4 regions of the Massilia paldalensis genome follow, and region 1 is predicted to be linked to each of the others. Evidence: predicted binding sites of a transcription regulator. Region 1 holds the regulator's gene; each other region holds the start of a gene.
What was found. The regulator sigma-54, encoded in region 1, starts transcription at its own class of promoters, with help from an activator protein. The targets are predictions, from matches to a motif close to TGGCANGNAANCTGCTTT.
Positions count from the first base shown of each region.

Region 2: the regulator sigma-54 is predicted to act here: its motif matches at 2,162-2,179, upstream of ACI1V7_RS25885 (TorF family putative porin).
Region 3: the regulator sigma-54 is predicted to act here: its motif matches at 1,210-1,227, upstream of ACI1V7_RS27095 (PEP-CTERM sorting domain-containing protein).
Region 4: the regulator sigma-54 is predicted to act here: its motif matches at 1,834-1,851, upstream of ACI1V7_RS10480 (ANTAR domain-containing response regulator).

Region 1 is NZ_JBJCIU010000003.1:834,110-838,467, forward strand. Features, by position in the region: gene lptB (LPS export ABC transporter ATP-binding protein) at 1-661, shown strand, start outside; gene ACI1V7_RS18455 (RNA polymerase factor sigma-54) at 664-2,148, shown strand; gene hpf (ribosome hibernation-promoting factor, HPF/YfiA family) at 2,267-2,629, shown strand; gene ACI1V7_RS18465 (enoyl-CoA hydratase/isomerase family protein) at 2,774-3,856, shown strand; gene ACI1V7_RS18470 (APH(3')-II family aminoglycoside O-phosphotransferase) at 3,877-4,358, shown strand, end outside.
Region 2 is NZ_JBJCIU010000008.1:15,774-20,131, reverse strand. Features, by position in the region: gene amt (ammonium transporter) at 1-910, opposite strand, end outside; gene ACI1V7_RS25890 (P-II family nitrogen regulator) at 920-1,258, opposite strand; gene ACI1V7_RS25885 (TorF family putative porin) at 1,271-2,023, opposite strand; gene ACI1V7_RS25880 (accessory factor UbiK family protein) at 2,347-2,598, shown strand; gene ACI1V7_RS25875 (glycine betaine ABC transporter substrate-binding protein) at 2,701-3,495, opposite strand; gene ACI1V7_RS25870 (L-dopachrome tautomerase-related protein) at 3,492-4,358, opposite strand, start outside.
Region 3 is NZ_JBJCIU010000011.1:15,444-19,801, reverse strand. Features, by position in the region: gene ACI1V7_RS27100 (hypothetical protein) at 276-974, opposite strand; gene ACI1V7_RS27095 (PEP-CTERM sorting domain-containing protein) at 1,262-1,870, shown strand; gene ACI1V7_RS27090 (RusA family crossover junction endodeoxyribonuclease) at 1,897-2,325, opposite strand; gene ACI1V7_RS27085 (DUF7220 family protein) at 2,322-2,576, opposite strand; gene ACI1V7_RS27080 (dATP/dGTP diphosphohydrolase domain-containing protein) at 2,573-3,046, opposite strand; gene ACI1V7_RS27075 (hypothetical protein) at 3,049-3,315, opposite strand; gene ACI1V7_RS27070 (hypothetical protein) at 3,312-4,004, opposite strand; gene ACI1V7_RS27065 (hypothetical protein) at 4,118-4,358, opposite strand, start outside.
Region 4 is NZ_JBJCIU010000002.1:148,687-153,044, reverse strand. Features, by position in the region: gene ACI1V7_RS10485 (CmpA/NrtA family ABC transporter substrate-binding protein) at 1-1,062, opposite strand, end outside; gene ACI1V7_RS10480 (ANTAR domain-containing response regulator) at 1,182-1,823, opposite strand; gene ACI1V7_RS10475 (hypothetical protein) at 2,035-2,223, shown strand; gene ACI1V7_RS10470 (hypothetical protein) at 2,237-2,365, shown strand; gene ACI1V7_RS10465 (prolyl oligopeptidase family serine peptidase) at 2,578-4,358, shown strand, end outside.

The sequences.
Region 1 (4,358 bases):
CGCCTGCGGCGAAGTGGTCGGCCTGCTGGGGCCCAACGGCGCGGGCAAGACGACCTCGTTCTACATGATCGTGGGCCTGGTGCCGTCCGATGCCGGCACCATCGACATCAACGGCGACGACGTCTCGAGCCTGCCGATCCACCGCCGCGCGCTGCTGGGCCTGTCGTACCTGCCGCAGGAAGCGTCGGTGTTCCGCAAGCTGACGGTCGAGGAAAACATCCGCGCCGTGCTGGAACTGCAGCGCGAGAACGGCAAGGCGCTGAGCAAGCAGCGCATCGCCGAGCGCCTCGACGAGCTGCTGAGCGAGCTGCAGATCGAGAAGCTGCGCGAGAGCCCGGCGCTGTCGCTGTCCGGCGGCGAGCGCCGCCGCGTGGAGATCGCGCGCGCGCTGGCGACCAACCCGCGCTTCGTGCTGCTGGACGAGCCGTTCGCCGGCGTCGACCCGATCGCCGTGATCGAGATCCAGCGCATCGTGCGCTTCCTGAAGGAGCGCGGGATCGGCGTGCTGATCACCGACCACAACGTGCGCGAGACGCTCGGCATCTGCGACCGCGCCTACATCATCAACCAGGGCGCAGTGCTCGCATCCGGCCGCCCCGACGACATCATCGCCAACGAATCCGTACGCCGCGTCTATCTGGGTGAACACTTCCGAATGTAGGTATGAAACAGACGCTGCAACTCAAGACTTCACAGCACCTTGCGCTCACGCCGCAGCTGCAGCAATCGATCCGCCTGCTGCAGTTGTCCACGCTGGAGCTGCACCAGGAGATCGAGCAGGTCCTGAGCGACAACCCGCTGCTGGAACGGCTCGACGATCCGCTCGACCGTTCCGTGCGCCTGCTGGCCGACGGCGCCATCAACAGCGCGCCGGCGCCGGCCGAGGCCCCCGCGCAGCAGGGCAGCGGCGAGGAAAACAAGGCCGCCGGCAGCGAAGGTGAAGGCGAGGGCGGCGGCAGCGACGATGCGCACGGCGGCGACGGCGATGCCGACTGGGGCGAGGGCCGCAGCGGCAACAGCGGCAGCGGCGCCGACGACGAGGATGGCCGCCCGCAGCTGGAAGCCAGTCCCGTCACGCTGCGCGAGCACCTGATGGAGCAGGTGCGCCTGTCGTGCTGCGCGCCGCGCGACTGCGCGCTGGTCGAGCTGGTGGTCGATGCGCTGGACGACAACGGCTACCTGGAAGAATCGCTGGACGACATCCACGCGCGCCTGCCGGAAGAGCTGGAGATCGATTTCGACGAGCTGCGCACGGCGCTCTCCCTCGTGCAGAGCCTGGAGCCTGCCGGCGTGGGCGCGCGCAGCGCGGCCGAGTGCCTGGCGCTGCAGATCCGGCGCATGCCGAACGTGCCCCTGGTGACGCGCCGCATGGCGCTGACCATCGTCGAAAAATACCTGACCTGGTTCGCCCAGCGCGAATTCAACAAGCTCAAGAAGGCGCTCGACTGCGACGACGAAGACCTGCGCGAGGCGCAGAGCGTGATCCGCCAGTGCAACCCGCATCCGGGCGCCGCGTTCGCATCGGACGTCTCCGACTTCGTCGTGCCGGACGTGATCGTGCGCCGCGCCAAGGATGGCTGGAGCGTGCAATTGAATCCCGAGGTCATGCCGCGCCTGCGCGTGAACAGCCTGTATGCGCAGGCCCTCAAGGGCGGCAAGTCCGAGACGCAACTGAATGCGCAGCTGCAGGAAGCGAAGTGGCTCATCAAGAACATGCGCCAGCGCTTCGACACGATCCTGCGCGTGGCCCAGGCCATCGTCGAGCGCCAGCGCAATTTTTTCTCCCATGGCGCCGTTGCCATGCGGCCCCTTGTTTTGCGCGAGATAGCTGATACACTAGGTCTACACGAGAGCACAATTTCTCGAGTCACAACTCAGAAATACATGCTGACCCCGCACGGCATGTTCGAGTTGAAGTATTTCTTCGGGAGCCATGTTGCCACCGAGGCGGGAGGAGAAGCATCCTCGACGGCAATCCGGGCTCTCATCGTGCAACTCACAGGAGCAGAAGACCCCAAGAACCCTTTATCCGACAGCAAGATCGCGGACATGTTGGGGGAGCAGGGAATGGTCATCGCGCGGCGCACCGTCGCCAAGTACCGAGAAGCCTTGAAGATCCCGCCCGTCAGCCTCCGCAAATCCTTGTAGCAAGTACTTGTCGTCGTTGGACGAGTCCTTGCGGCCAGTTCGTGTCAAAACGTTGCCACCTGCGCATGAAGCGCGGATGCGCGCGTGGTTGTGGCAGCGCCTCTTCAAAGGAGTGTGTATGAATCTCACCATCAGCGGACATCACCTCGATGTTACCCCGGCCATCCGAGAGTACGTACAGAACAAGCTCGAACGCATTACCCGCCATTTCGATCAAGTGATCGATACCCACGTCATCCTCTGCATCGACAACCTCACCGAGAAGGCCAAACGCCAGAAGGCGGAGATCAACTTGCGCGTCGCCGGCAAGATCCTCCATGTCGCCAGTGCCGCGCACGACTTGTATGCCGCGATCGACATGTTGATGGACCGGCTCGACCGCCAGGTCTTGAAGTACAAGCAGATGATGCAGGACTTCACGCACACGTCACCGAAACGCCTGCCCGACGCGGGCGACGACGCCGAGCCGGCCACGGCTTGATTCCATAACGGCAACGTGAACAAAGGGCGCATCGGCGCCCTTTTTGCTTTGACGGGCGCGCGCATGGCGTGGCGCGCAGGGCGGGCGGCAAGCCGTCCACCCTGCCGCTAGAATAAGGGTCTGATTAGTCGAATAACGAGACACATGACCGAATACGTACTGACCCGCGTCGCCAATGGCACCGGCATCATCACGCTGGACCGCCCCAAAGCCCTGAACTCGCTGTCGCTCGACATGGTGCGCGCGCTGGCGCAGGCCCTGCAGGCCTGGCGCGACGATGCCTCCGTCCACGCCGTCGTCATCCGCAGCAGCAGCGAGAAGGCGCTGTGCGCCGGCGGCGACATCCGGTTCTTCCACGAGGTCGGCCGCGCGACGCCGATGGGCGGCAGCGCGCTGCTCGAGGATTTCTTCACCGAGGAATACGCGCTCAACCACCTGATCCACTTCTATCCGAAGCCCTACGTCGCGCTGATGGACGGCGTCGTGATGGGCGGCGGCATGGGTATCGCCCAGGGCGGTCCCGGCTGCGGCCTGCGCATCGTGACGGAACGGACGAAGATGGCCATGCCCGAGGTGAACATCGGCCTGTTCCCGGACGTGGGCGGCAGCCACTTCCTGTCGCACGCGCCGGGCCGCCTGGGCCACTACCTGGGCCTGACCGGCGCCACCGTCGGCGCCGCCGATGGCCTCTACCTGGGCCTGGCCGACCTGTTCGTGCCGGGCGAGCGCATGGGCGAACTGCTCGCGCTCGTCGAGGCCACGCCGGGCGCGGCGCTGGCCGACGCGATCCGCGCCTTCGCCGCGCCGTTCGCGGATGGGGCGGGCGCCAGCGAACTGCAGGCGCAGCGCGAACGCATCGATGCGCATTTTGGCGCGGACTCGGTGGCCGGCGTGATGGCCGCGCTGGCGGGCGATGCCGATCCGTTCGCGCAGAAGGCCTTGTCGATGATGCGCCAGCGTTCTCCCCTGATGATGTGCGTGACGCGCGAGATGCTGGAGCGCGCCGCGTCGCTGGACGTGGCCGATTGCCTGCGCATGGAACGCGCGCTGGTACGCCGCAACTTCGAGCACGGCGAAGTGCTGGAAGGAGTGCGCGCGCTCGTGATCGACAAGGACAACGACCCGCATTGGAATCCGCCCACATTGGACGAGGTGACGCCAGCGATGGTCGCGCGCTTCTTCGACCCCGTGTGGCCGGACTACGTGCATCCGCTGCGCCATCTCTGACCCTGCACCACGGAGCCCCCATGCCGCCGCGTTTTCCTGCCGTCTGGCAGACCCGCCTGGATGGGTATCGCAGCGTGGACGAGGACGCCGGCTGCTCGGATGCGGACGTGTTCCGCCTCGACGCCGGCGGCCGCCCCACGCTGTTCGTCAAGACCGAGCCAGCGGGGCCGCTGGCCGAGCTGCACGACGAGGCGGCGCGGCTGCGCTGGCTCGCCGGCGCCGGCATCCCGTGCGCGCCCGTCGTCGACATCGTGCAGGAAGGGGGCCGCGACTGGCTGCTGCTGGAAGCCGTGCCGGGCCGCGACCTGCTGGCGTCCGGCGTCAAGCCCGCGGACGGCGTGCGCCTGCTGGCCGCGGCATTGCGGGCCCTGCATGCGCTCGATCCGGCAACGTGCCCGTTCGACCACCGTGCCGCCCAGCGCATCGAACGCGCGCGTGCCCGCATGGAAGCGGGCCTGGTGGATGAGGACGACCTCGACGACGCGCACCGCGGCCTGGCGCC
Region 2 (4,358 bases), on a different contig from region 1:
CGCCGATCATGGTCATGGTCAGCGAGTGCGGGGCCATCGATTCGCGGCCGTAGCCGATACGCTTGCCGATCAGGATCGCGCCGACCAGGCCGGCGACGGCGGCATTGATGTGCACCACGGTGCCGCCCGCGAAGTCGAGCGCGCCCTTCTGCCACAGCCAGCCGGCCTTGGCCGTTTCAGTGGCCAGGGTGGCGCTGGTGATGGCGTCCGGACCGGTCCAGAACCAGACCATGTGGGCGATCGGCAGGTAGCCGAAGGTGAACCACAGGACCATGAACAGCAGCACGGCCGAGAAGCGCACGCGCTCGGCGAAGGCGCCGACGATCAGGCCGCAGGTGATGGCGGCGAAGGTGCCCTGGAAGGCCACGTAGATGAATTCGGGGATGACGACGCCCTTGCTGAAGGTGGCGGCGGTCGTGAAGCTGGCCTTGACCGGATCCCAGATGCCCTTCAGGAAGGCGCGGTCGAGGCCGCCGATGAAGGCATTGTTTTCCGTGAAGGCGAGCGAGTAGCCGTAGATGCACCACAGGACGATGATGACGGCGAACGTCATGAACACCTGCATCAGCACGGACAGCATGTTCTTCGAGCGCACCAGGCCGCCGTAGAACAGGGCCAGGCCCGGGATCGTCATCATGATCACCAGCAGGGTGGCGACGAACATCCAGGCGGTGTCGCCCTTTTGCGGCGTCGGTGCGGCGGGTGCCGCGGCGGGGCTCGCTTCGGCGGCTGCCGGTGCGGCGGCGGCGGGCGCGGCCGGTGCGGCGGCCGGAGTGTCTGCGGGCGCGGCGGCCGTGGCGGCGGCCGGGGCCGCGGAAGTGGATGCATCCTGCGCGAGGACCGGGCCCGACAGGCCCAGCGCCACGGCGACGGACACGCCTGCGATCAATTTAGTAATAGTACGGATCATGGTTTCCCCTTACAGCGCATCGTTGCCGGTTTCGCCGGTACGGATACGGATTACCTGCTCCAGATTGGAGACGAAAATTTTGCCGTCACCGATTTTGCCGGTGCGTGCCGCGCTCTGAATCGTATCGATCACCTGGTCGACGATGGCATCGTCGACTGCCGCCTCAATCTTGGTTTTCGGCAAGAAATCGACCACGTATTCCGCACCGCGATACAGCTCGGTGTGGCCCTTCTGGCGGCCGAATCCCTTCACTTCGGTCACCGTGATGCCCTGCACGTTGATCTCCGACAGGGCCTCGCGGACCTCGTCGAGCTTGAAGGGTTTGATGATGGCGGTGATCATTTTCATGCTATTGCCTCTTCAGAAAGTTTTTGAAACAGTGAGCAGGGCCGCGGACTTGCCCAGGTTCTCGGCCGATGGACTCAGGTAGGCACTGGTGTCGGCTTTCACCCAGGCGAGAGCGACCGAGCAGATGCCCAGGTCCTTGGTGACGCCGATCTTGTAGTCAGTGTAGGAAAGCGAACCGTTGTGGCGCACGCGCTGGCGCCCGACGTGCACGTTGACGACGAAGCCGTTGGTGACGTCGACGTTGGCGCCCACGTCGAGGTAGCCGCTCTGCTTGCTGTCGGCGGTGCCGAACAGGTTGGTCAGCGCATGCGAATACTTGATGTAGGCCGGACCGTAGCCCAGCTGGCCGTACAGTTCGAAGGTGTTGGCATTCGGCTTCAGGCCGTTGTCCGGGTAAAAATAGTAGAGGCCGCCCACGTCATAGGTGATGGCGTCGCTGAGGTTGCCGCGCTTGCCGCCGTAGATGTCCCACTCGACGTTGCCGTCGCCGCCCAGGTCCTTCGTCCACTTGATCGAGGACAGCCAGGTGCCCACGTACAGGCCGGTCGGGTTGTGCGTGTAGTCGGCCCCGCCCGAGACGGCCGGGTCCAGGCGCGACTGCGACAGGCCGCGGTAGCGGTAGTCGCTGCTGATCGCAGCGTTGTAGCTGATCGTGTGTTCCGGTTGCTGTTCCTGCGCGCTTGCGATCTCGGTGGCGAACACGGTCGCTGCCAGTACTGCAACCCGGGCCCACTTGTTGCGGTGATGCTTGCCGTCATGCGTCATGCGACTCTCCCTCGTTGTTGGTCATGTGCTGGTGATGCGGTTTACAATCCGTGTTCGCGACCCTGTCGAGTCGGAAGCGCCTGAAACCGAAGCATTGTGCGCAACAGTTTGTTGGGATTCTTATGTTTTAGGTATGCTTTAGCAGGATGCGTGCCAACCCTGTGCCCGATGCATGCCCCCTTGTTTTTGGGGTATTCCATCGCAACATGGGGTTAAAAAAAAGCAATACCTGTCTTGACGCCTGCGCCATTGCGGTGCACGCACTAATTCAGGATTCTGCGCACCATTGTGGTGCGCGCGCCTTTTACCAGGAACACTGTGAAATGAATAACTTCTTCAATGACTTGCAAGGCAAGCTCAACCAGGCAATCGAGAATTCCCCGGCCAAGGACATCGAACGCAACGTCAAGGCCATGATGACCCAGGGCTTCTCGAAGCTGGACCTGGTCACGCGGGAGGAGTTCGACATCCAGGCCCAGGTACTGGCCAAGACCCGTGCCAAGCTGGACGCGCTGGAAGCGCGCGTGGCGGAGCTGGAAGCGAAGCTGGCGGCGTCGGAGACCGCCAAGGTCTGACCGGTGGGGTGGTGATACGGTGGGCACGTGGTGCCCACCCTACGTGCTACGCCCTACGGATACGTCCGGCGCATGGTGGGCGTCACCTGCCCACCATGCGTATCAAGCTGCCATGCGCTGCGTATCCAGCCAGCGCCGCGCCGCTTCCTGCGCACTCAATCCCTCCACGCGGATCGCATGTTCCAGGTCCGTGACCACATCGTTCCCCAGGTACAGTCCCCGCAGTTCTTCCAACGCGGCCGGCGCGATGCCCGGCAGCACCTCCTTGCGTGCCACCAGCGTCGCCTCGTCCTGGCCGCCCAGCATGCCCTTCGGCTCGACCAGTGAGCGGATCCGGTAATCGTGGTGCAGGTACTGCGGGCTCCACAGCGGTAGCACCAGCCAGCGCCGGTCCGCGACGGCACGCTCGAACTTGGCGAACGCCGTCGCCTCGCTGCCCGGTTCGAAGCGGTAGCCGACGTCGCGCAGGCCGTAGGCATCGATCATCGCCGCGGAAAAACGGCTGATGCCGGCGCCGGGATTGATGCCGTCGATGACACGGTCCATCTTGTCCAGCACTTCCGGCTTCTTCAAGTCCTCGACCGAGGCCAGCACGTCGGCCGGCACATAGTCGGGCACGCCCCACAGGCAGTACGGCTCGTACAGCACCGTCAGCTTTTCCACGGCATCGAGCGACGGCGCCAGGTAGCCGCCGTGGCTGGCCGGCAGCCAGGCCGACGAGACGATGTCCACTTCCTTCGCATGCAGCAGCTCGAACATGGCTTCGTGCGGCGCCGCGCGCAATTCCACCTGGTGGCCGTGGCGCTCCAGGATTTCCTGCACGACGCCGGCGCTGGCCAGGTGGAAGGACAGGTCGATGTAGCCGAGGCGGATCGGCTGGCCGGTACGGGTAGTCATTGCTGGATCTCCTTCATGTCGATGCTGTACAGGGTGACGGGTTGCTGCACCTTGGAGGTGCCGCCGTTGAAGACGGGGACGCGGTCCATCTGCGCCACGGGCAGCCAGATGCGGCCGTTCGCGATGGTGGGGGCGTCGACCCAGTGCAGGCGCGGATCGCTCAGCACGGTCGTGACCTTGCCGTCCGGCGCGCGTTTTACGAGGCTGCTGGTGCGCAGCTCGGTATAGAACAGGTTGCCCCTGGCGTCGAGGACGGAGCCGCCGATCGGCGGCAGGTCGGCCCAGGGCCTGACGGCGGCGGCCAGCGTCGTGGCCGTCGTGGATGGATCGTCGAGCAGCCGCGTCGGCACCTGCGACCACGGTCCGGTCAGCGGGCCGTAGTACAGCGTCTTGCGGTCAAGGCTGAGCTCGAACGGGTCGACGTTCACGGCCAGCGGTTCGCCGTCGGCGCCGCGCACGATGGTGCCGGCCACGTCGATCGGACGGGTCCTGGGTGCCACCACGGAAGGATGGTTGTCGAGCACGCGGCGCGATTTGCCGGTATCGAGGTCGACGACGATCAGGCCCGGCTTGCCCGCATCGGTGAGATAGGCGTGGCGGCCGTTGAAGCGGATGTCGTCGACATAGCTGCCCGGCAGCGCCACGTCCGGGCCGAAGGCGATCGTGCGCACGACGCGATTGCTCTTCAGGTCGATCTGCACGGCCTTGGCGCCGCCCGGCAGCGGATCGCCGCCGAACTGGGGCGAGCCCGTGTCGATGACCCACAGGCTGCCGCGGCCGTCGAGGTGGATCGCATTCACGTTGACGAAGGCGCGGCCGTTGTCGCCGCCCTCCTTCCAGCCGTTCCAGGCCGCGTCCGGATA
Region 3 (4,358 bases), on a different contig from region 1:
CAGCCCTCGGCTGAGGGCGGGCTATTGGCCCCAACGGTATCTCCGAGGCGGGCCAGAAATGACAAAGGCCCGCAGTCCTTTCGGGGCAGGCCTTGGCATCCATTCTGTACAGGCGAGCGAAAGCCACCCTTGGTGGCTTGCGCTGCATGCGTTCTTCGGGACGGTGACAGCTTTTGCTGTCTAGTACGGCACCGGAGAAGAATGTATTGAGGACTCAATGATACCGCTGAGTTGGGCGGTTTACAACCACTGCGTGCGAGAATTTGTGGCTTCGATTACTCAGCGTGGCGGAGCCTGGCGCCTGCCACGCCCGCGTGCGTTTGCTCCAATGCAGCCAGCTCGCCAACCATGTCCGCCACAAGCTTGGCCTCGTACGAACTGATGCCGAGATCAACCGCTTTCCCGATCGGCTCTCTGCGCGCGCCGGCGCAGCTCGTGCAGGTACGAAGGATCGGCTTCAATCCAAGCGCCCCCGTGCCATTGCACGTCTTGCACACGTCGTCCAAGTAGTGAGCGAGCGAGTGCTCAGCAACGCGCCGATATAGAGCCGGCGCCAAGTGGCCGATCTTAGGCCAGTCGGCCGGCTTGATCCAATTCCGCTCCCGCCCTTTCTGCTCTACGATCTCGCGCCAGCGCGCGTACAGGGTGCGGAACGCCGCAGCGTCACTGCCAGCCATAGCGCACGTAGCTGCGTTCGCCTCAACCACTGGCCGCAGTTCATCCTGCTTGCGCACATCCTTCTTGCGCACCGCATCGGCCAGTGCTTTCTCGGCGCGCTCACTTGCGGCGACGGCATGTGCAAGCTTTTGAACTACCGTGCCGGCATACTTGACCCGATGGATAAGGGCGCCGATGTCGCGCGCTGCACGGTCCGCCAGTGCTGCTGCCTGGAGCGGCTCGGCCTGGTGGCGCAAATTATCGTCCAGCAGATTCGTGGCGCTCAGCGCGCCCATGTATTTGTCAGCGAAGGCCATGGCGGGTGCTCGTCAATAAGGATGAGCAAGCGTACCAAATGAAGATCGATCTTCAAGCCTGTCCGCATTTTTCCAAATGACAACAAGACGTTATTTGACCACGCTTGCCACATCACAGTGCAAAACGTCAAAGTCAAAATCTCACCAAATATTGCTGACGGAAAACTTTACACCTATGGGCTTCTGAATTTATGACCTCTACCTAACGCCTTGAATTGCAAACGCTATTGCCATGTGGCACAGACATTGCTTATTACGATCACTCCAAAACTTGAAAGAGACTCATAATGACGAAACATCTGCTTGCAATGGTAGTTGGCGCGCTTTTCTCACTGAATGCCTCGGCTGGGTACATTGAATATACTTTTACCGGCGGCCTGACTGGTAAGTTCATTCAGAACGACATCGACAAGTCGATCGCCGACTTCGACTTCTATGTTGGTTCGCCAAGCACCCGACGTGAACACTTCTTTGGCTCAGGCGGTTATGCTGGGTTGAGTGGTGCAGGTTCGAGTTTTTGGGGCGAGATGGGGCCGACTGGATTCAGCGCGTTCAACCGCCTGACCGGAGGTTATATCGACAGTATCTGGATCGACTTCGGCGGCAGCTATTCTCCGACGCCGTCAAACTACAGCGCGCTGCTTACGAAGAGCATCGATCCCGGCTATCCCTCGTGGGCCGAGCCGCTTCACCCATCTCAAACGTGGATTTCCGGCTCCGTAGTAGCAACCGCCTTAACGCCGGAACAAGCGAAGATTTACGATGAACTCGCGTATCCGCCAGGGATCTATCATATCGTCCCGGTACAAAACGTTCCGGAGCCGACCAGCATCGCTCTCGTCGCTATCGGCGCCCTCGGATTTGCCGGACTGCGCCGCCGCAAGCCAAGAAATTAAGTCGGGGCGACTAACGCATTAGCGAGCTAAGCAGCCTCACCCGGAACTTCCAAAATCCTTACAGCTGCGTGAGGCTGCGAGCCGTATGCCTTGGTCAACTCAATGCATACAACCTGAGCATCGTCGATCCACACGATTCCGTTGCACCCGTCTTTTAGACCCTTCAAAACATTATCGGCGTCCGGCTTCTTTGTCGCGCGAATGTGACCGTCGATGGCCAGGGCCCGACGCTTCTTCGACCAAGTCAAAGGCACCTGCAGCGTGAGGCTGAGCACAAGCTTCAACGGCCCCGCCGCAGGGGGGCGCCCGGACATCGCGACGGTTGCCGCTTCGCGCACTAGCGCCTCGTACGCCGCGGTCTTCGCTGGCGTGTATGCGACTACGCCCTTGCCCCGCCGGGCAAACCTTGGGCGCCCTTTCGCGACAGGCTGCCCCGGCACAATGAATTCGATCACTGGCGCGCCTCGATTGACGTCGCCATCGTGGCCGCCAGACGCTGCAGCCTCGCATTGAACCAGCGACGCACGCAGTATGACCGCGCGACACTAATCACCGTGTACAGCAGGCCCATGAGGAAGTTTGCCCCTGGAGTGATGTGGAAGCCAAACAGCGGCAGGATTAGCAGGTTGGCGACATAGTTGATCGCGAAGCCGATGATGGTGTTGATGATCGTTTCGATCAGGGAGCCGAGGCGGGTCTGCGTCATTGGGCGAGGCCCTCGAAAGTGACAGTGTAGTGCGTCGGATTACGGTCGGCGTAGCGGTCGATGATCGCCGCAGCGCCGGCGTGAAGGGCTGGGTAAAATGCGACGGAGCGTGGCGGCCGGTCGTCGGTGAACTTCCCCTGGATCATGGCATCGCGCAGCACCGTCAGCGAGGCGATGGCCTTCGTCACGTGCGACAGGCCGGAATCCGGATCCAGGTCTTCGCCCTCCCACCAGGCCATCAGGTGGCGCATGGTGCCGTCGTAGTAGACAGAGCCGCGCACGCCGATTGCGCGGAAGTTGTGGCGGCCGTATTTGGACGCCCCTTCCAGCATCGCGACGCCAAGCTCTGCCATCACGGTCGCCGGCACCGTGGACATCGGAGATTTGCGCACGCCGACGGCGTCCTTAGGATTCGTCGGTTTCGCTCCTTCCAGCGCGTGGAACGTCAGCATCTCGTGAGTGTCATTCATCGTCATCCTTTCGTTTCGGGTTGAACTTCGTTGTTGTTTTGCTCTTTCTTGCTGCGCGCTTCGACCCAGGCGACCCGCTCGGCTTTGTTTGCCGGCCGCGCGTAGCGCACGCACGCCTTCGTCTTCCAAGGCACGAACGGGTTGATCAACTGCGCGTTGGTCCGGTCGTATCCCATGCACCGGCCCAGGCCCACCCTCGCGTGCTCGGGGTATTCCTTCATCTTGAAGTGCTGGCACATGGCGCAGACTTCGTCGCCCAGCATCGTCATGCCGCCGATCCCTCCTGTGCCTTCCGTAGCATCTCCTTCAGGAACCCGGGCGCTTTACGCACTTGGTCTTGAGTGGGCGCCAGGTCGGCAGCCGGCGGCGTCGGGCGGACAAACACCTGCGGCGCGGGCGGCTTGCCCCCGTTGTCGATCGCCGCGCGGATTCTCGCCTCCCAGCTCGCTGTCGACTCGCCATTGAGCGCCGGGCCGACGCCAACCTCGATGGCCTTGGCCAAGCGGGAGTGATCCGAGATCCACCACGGAGTGCCGCCCTGCTTCTTCGCCTCAGCCGCTTTGGCGCGCTGGATCGACAGTCGGTCCCATTGCTCGCGCAGCTTCGCCGGCGACAGGATGTTCGAACACCAGAACGCATCGGCGTGCGCCCACTGGAACAGCTCGCAGATTTCGCGCCGCGTACGACCGTCGCGCTCGCGCATCAGGCGGACTTCCTTCGACCAGGTCGCGAAGTTCGGCTCTTTCGCGTTCGGCAGGGTCTTGCGCAGCGTTTCGAACAGCCAGCGTGCGCATTTCTCGTCTTCCGCCACATTCGGGTCCAGCTCGGCCGCAGCGCGTGGCTTACGCGGCTTCGGCGCCCGCTCGGCGTCGTTCAGCAGTGCCAGCAGCGTTGCGGAGTCGACAGTGACGGCCGGCAGTGTCTGCGCGGCCTGGCGCAGGGCTTCACGGCTGAGCATGGCTGGCCCCTTGCATAATCTCGACCAGGCGCGTGACCTGGCCCAATACCAATGCTCCGATCTCAACTACGATGGATGCACACATTCTTTATCTCTCCAGGGCGTGGTATGTGTCAGGGGAGCGGTGGCGTAGTGGCCACGCGCGCTCCACCTTCAATTTGTGGGATCAGGGCAGAGAACCAGGTCTGCGGCACCGTGCGAGTGCGCGCCACGACCTTGTCGGTCTCTACTGCCGCCTCTTGGCGCCTGACCTGCTCTGCCGCCGCCTCAATGGCACGCGCCCGCTTGATCTTGACGCGCTGTCGACGTTTGCTCACCGCGTTCGTGACGGCTTCGAACGGGCATGGAACATCC
Region 4 (4,358 bases), on a different contig from region 1:
CGGCGCCGGCACGCCGGCCACCAGCGCCGCCTCGCGGTACAGGCCGACCCGGTTGACCCTCGCGGCGATGGCCGCGTAATCGACCTCCTCGCGCAGCAGTCCCCAGCGCCGGTGCTGGGTCATGAACCACATGCCGTCGGACAGGTAGGGGAAATTGGCGGCGCCGCCGGCGTGGAACTGCTGCGGATCGGCGTCCTGCCAGCGCCTGCCCAGGCCGTTGTCGTAGTCGCCGCGCAGCCTGGCGGCGATCGCCTGGCGGTCGGCGTTCACGTAGGCGGGGCTGGACAGCACCTCGGCCACCGTGGCGCGGTGCTCCACGGACTCGTCGATCCAGCGCCCCGCTTCCAGCACGGCCGCCACGAGCGAGCGGCAGGCATGCGGATTGGCGTCGACGAAGGCGGCCGTGGCGCCCAGCGCCTTGCCAGGGTGGTCGGGCCAGATGTCCTGGCTGGCGGCGGCCGTGAAGCCGCTGCCGTCCAGCACGGCGCGCGCCCCCCAGGGTTCGCCGGCGCAGAAGCCGTCCATGTGGCCGGCCGCCAGATTGCCCGCCATCTGGCTGGGCGGCACCGTCGCCACCTGCACGTCGCGCAGCGGATCGATGCCGCCGGCGGCCAGCCAGTAATACAGGAACATCGCGTGGTCGCCGGTCGGGAAGGTGTGGGCGAACGTGAGGCGGCGCGGATTCGCGCGCTGCAGTGCGGCCAGCGACGCGAGGTCCGTCACGCCCTGCGCGGCGAGCGCGCGCGACAGCGTGATCGCCTGGCCGTTGCGCGACAAATTCATCAGCGCCGCCATGCGCGTGGCGGGCGTGCCGATGCCCGTCTCGATGCCGTACAGGAGGCCCGTCAGCAGGTGGCCGGCGTCGATCTCGCCGCCCAGCAGGCGGTCGCGCATGCCCGACCACGAATGCTGGCGGTGCAGCTCGATGCGGATGCCGTGCTTTTCGTCCAGCCCCAGCACGGACGCCATCACGACCGACGCGCAGTCGGTCAGCGGCATGAAGCCGACCCGGATCACGCCCTTTTCGGGGCGGTCGGAGCCGGTTATATAAGCACCTGCCATCTCGATTCCTTGCTTTCTAGTGATCGTCGCCCCTGCGAAGGCAGGGGCCCAATGTTGCGCGCGCCACCGGACCGCATGCGACATTGGATCCCTGCCTTCGCAGGGACGACGTATGTTTTTCAGCCGAGCAGGTCTTCTACATCGAGGATGCGCTGCGCCACCTCGGCCAGTTTCAGTTTCTTGTTCATCGCCATGCCGCGCAGCTTCTGGTACGCCTGCTCCTCGCTCAAGCCGCTCTTGGCCATCAGCACGCCCTTGGCGCGCTCGATCAGCTTGCGGTCGGCCAGCTGACGGCGCGTGTCGGACAACTCGTCCAGCAGCCGCTGCTCGCGCCGGAACCGCGCCAGCGCCACGTCCAGCACGGGCTTGACGCGCTCGGCCTGCAGTCCCGCCACGATGTAGGCCGACACGCCCGCGTCGATCGCCGCGTCCATGCTGGACGTCGTCTGGTCGTCGGTGAACAGCACGATCGGGCGCGGCTCGTCGCGGGTGGCGATGACGATGTGCTCGAGCACGTCGCGCGCATCGGATTCGCTGTCGATGATGATCATGTCGGGCTGGATTTGCGCGATCCGCTCGGGCAGGAAGATGTCGGCCGGCAGCGAGGCGACGATGTCGTAGCCCGATTCCAGCAGTCCGATGCGCAGCGCCGTGTTGCGCCGCGCCTGGGCTTCCAGGGCGGCTTCGCCGGCGTCGTCGGCCGGTGCCGTGTTGACGACGACGATGCGCAGGGTACGTGGAAGCTTCGGGGGCGATTTCATGCCTGGGGGACATGCAAGTTTCGGGCCATCGCCAGTGACGTTTCCCCACAGATATTCGACAACCGTATAACCGAAGTAAAGACGACGGATAGTTTCCATACAGAAAACATTCACAAAACTGATGCGACACATCACGAACTAAAAGTTTTTTTATGACGAGGACAGTCCTATACTGCATCGCAACACGAGAGATTTTTTACCGGAGATGAGCATGAATACCGCAACGATCACCCAGGCGCAGAACAAGGGACTGCGCCACCAGTTCGCCGAAGCCGCCGCCAAGCTGCGCGCTTTCGCCATCGAGATGTACACCGCCCACGGCGGCTGGTTCGTCGTCGATGCCGCCCAGTCGGGCAGCGGCGCCCTCGCCGCCGAAATGAACCGCATCAACGCCAAATAATAGGGAGCCTGTCATGACCGCCATCGAATACGTCACCGTCGCCATCTCGGCACTCGCCATCGTCACCCGCATCGTCATGTTCGTGCGTAACCCGTCGGTCAGCGCGCCGACCGAGCAGTGGGCCGCCGACTACCGTAACTGAAAGACTGCGGCCGCCCTACCGGCCGATCCGCCATCTCCCACGCCCGGCACTGGCCGGGCGTTGTTTTTTGTGCATCGCAATAGCACCCGTGCCGGGCGCTGTTATTACGCGTGCGCGCCACGCCTCCGCGCTTCCCGCCAATTCCGACCCCAGCCGCATGACGCGCTGAGCTAGAATGCTTTTTTGCAATCTCTCATGCACGCCTCCGACTGATGATCCGACTCCCCGCCCTGACCGTACTTGCCGCGCTGACCGCGCTGCCCGCCTTCGCCTCGACGCCCGTCACCCTCGACCAGGCCATGGCCCACCCCGACTGGATCGGCACGCCCGTGGAAGCAGCGTGGTGGAACTGGGACGGCAAGCAGGTGCTGTACAAGCAGAAGCGCACCGGCTCGCCCGTGCGCGACATCTTCCGCGTCGATGCGGGCAAGGCCGGCGCCAGCCAGGTCAAGGATGCCGAACTGGCGAAGCTGGACAGCCCGGACGTGCTGTTCAACCGCGAACGCACGCGCGCCATCGTCGTGCGCAACGGCGACCTGTTCGAGCGCGACCTGAAGACGGGCACGCTGGTCCAGGTCACGCGCGGCAACGGCGCCGTCATCGCGACCCCGCAATACAGCGCCGACGGCCGCGCGATCCAGTTCCGTTCCGGCGACGACTGGTACCAGTGGGACCGCCAGGATCGCGTACTGGCGCCGCTGGCCGTGATCCGCGCCGCCAAGGATCCGGCCGCGCAGGACCCGGACGCGCTGCGCGACCTGCAGCTGCGCCTGATCGCCACCCTCAAGCGCCAGAAGGACGAGCGCGACGCCACCCGCGCGCGCGCCGAGGAAGAGCGCCGCGCCGACCCGAGCCGCGCGCCGGCTCCCATCTACCTGGGCGACAAGATCGCCATCGTGAGCAGCGCCCTGTCGCCGGACGGCCGCTGGCTGCTGGTGGTGACGGGTCCGAAGGATGCGCCGAAAGGCCGCGTCGGCAAGATGCCGCGCTACGTCACCGAGAGCGGCTACGAGGAATTCTCGGACGAGCGCACCCGCGTGGGCCGCAATCCGCCGCAGGGCCACGGCCTGAAACTGGTCAACCTGGCCACGCGCGAGGTGAAGGACCTGGCGTTCGACGCCCTGCCCGGCATCGCCGTCGATCCGCTGGCCGCCATGCGCGTCGCGCAGAAGCTCGACCCGCTCAAGGGCAACCGCCCCGTCATGATCGGTTTCCGCGGCGAGGCGATCACCTGGAGCCAGGATGGCGCCAACGTGGCCGTGATGCTGCGCTCGGTCGATAACAAGGACCGCTGGATCGCCACCGTCGACCTGCCGCGCGCGGGCCTGAAACCCGTGCATCGCCTGGGCGACGAAGCCTGGGTCAACTACGACAACAACGAATTCGGCTGGCTGCCCGACGACAAGACCCTGTGGTACCTGTCCGAGGAAAGCGGCTACTCGCACCTGTACGTGCGCGACGCCGCGGGCAAGGCCCGCGCCCTCACGAGCGGCAAGTGGGAAGCGTCCGACGTGGCCTGGTCGGCCGACGGCCAGACGGCCTGGCTGCTGTGCAACCGCAAGACGCCGGGCGCCTACGAAGTCTGCGCCGTCTCCGCGAAGGACGGCGCCACGCGCGAAGTCAGCAGCCTGGATGGCGGCGTCGAGGACTTCCGCCTGTCGCCGGACCAGAAGAAGCTGCTGGTGCACTTCTCCGGCCCCTACCTGCCGCCGCAGATCGCCACGCTGCCATCGCATGGCGGCGCGGCCGTCAAGCTGACCGACACCCGCACGGCCGACTTCAAGGCGCGCGACTGGATCCAGCCGCAATTCGTCGCGGTGCCCTCGACCCACGGCGCCGACCCCGTGTGGGCCAAGCTGTACCGCCCCGCGCAGCTCGAACCGGGCAAGCAGTACCCGGTCGTGATGTTCGTGCACGGTGCCGGCTACCTGCAGAACGTGTCGCACCGCTACACGCCCTACTTCCGTGAGCAGATGTTCCACAACCTGCTGGT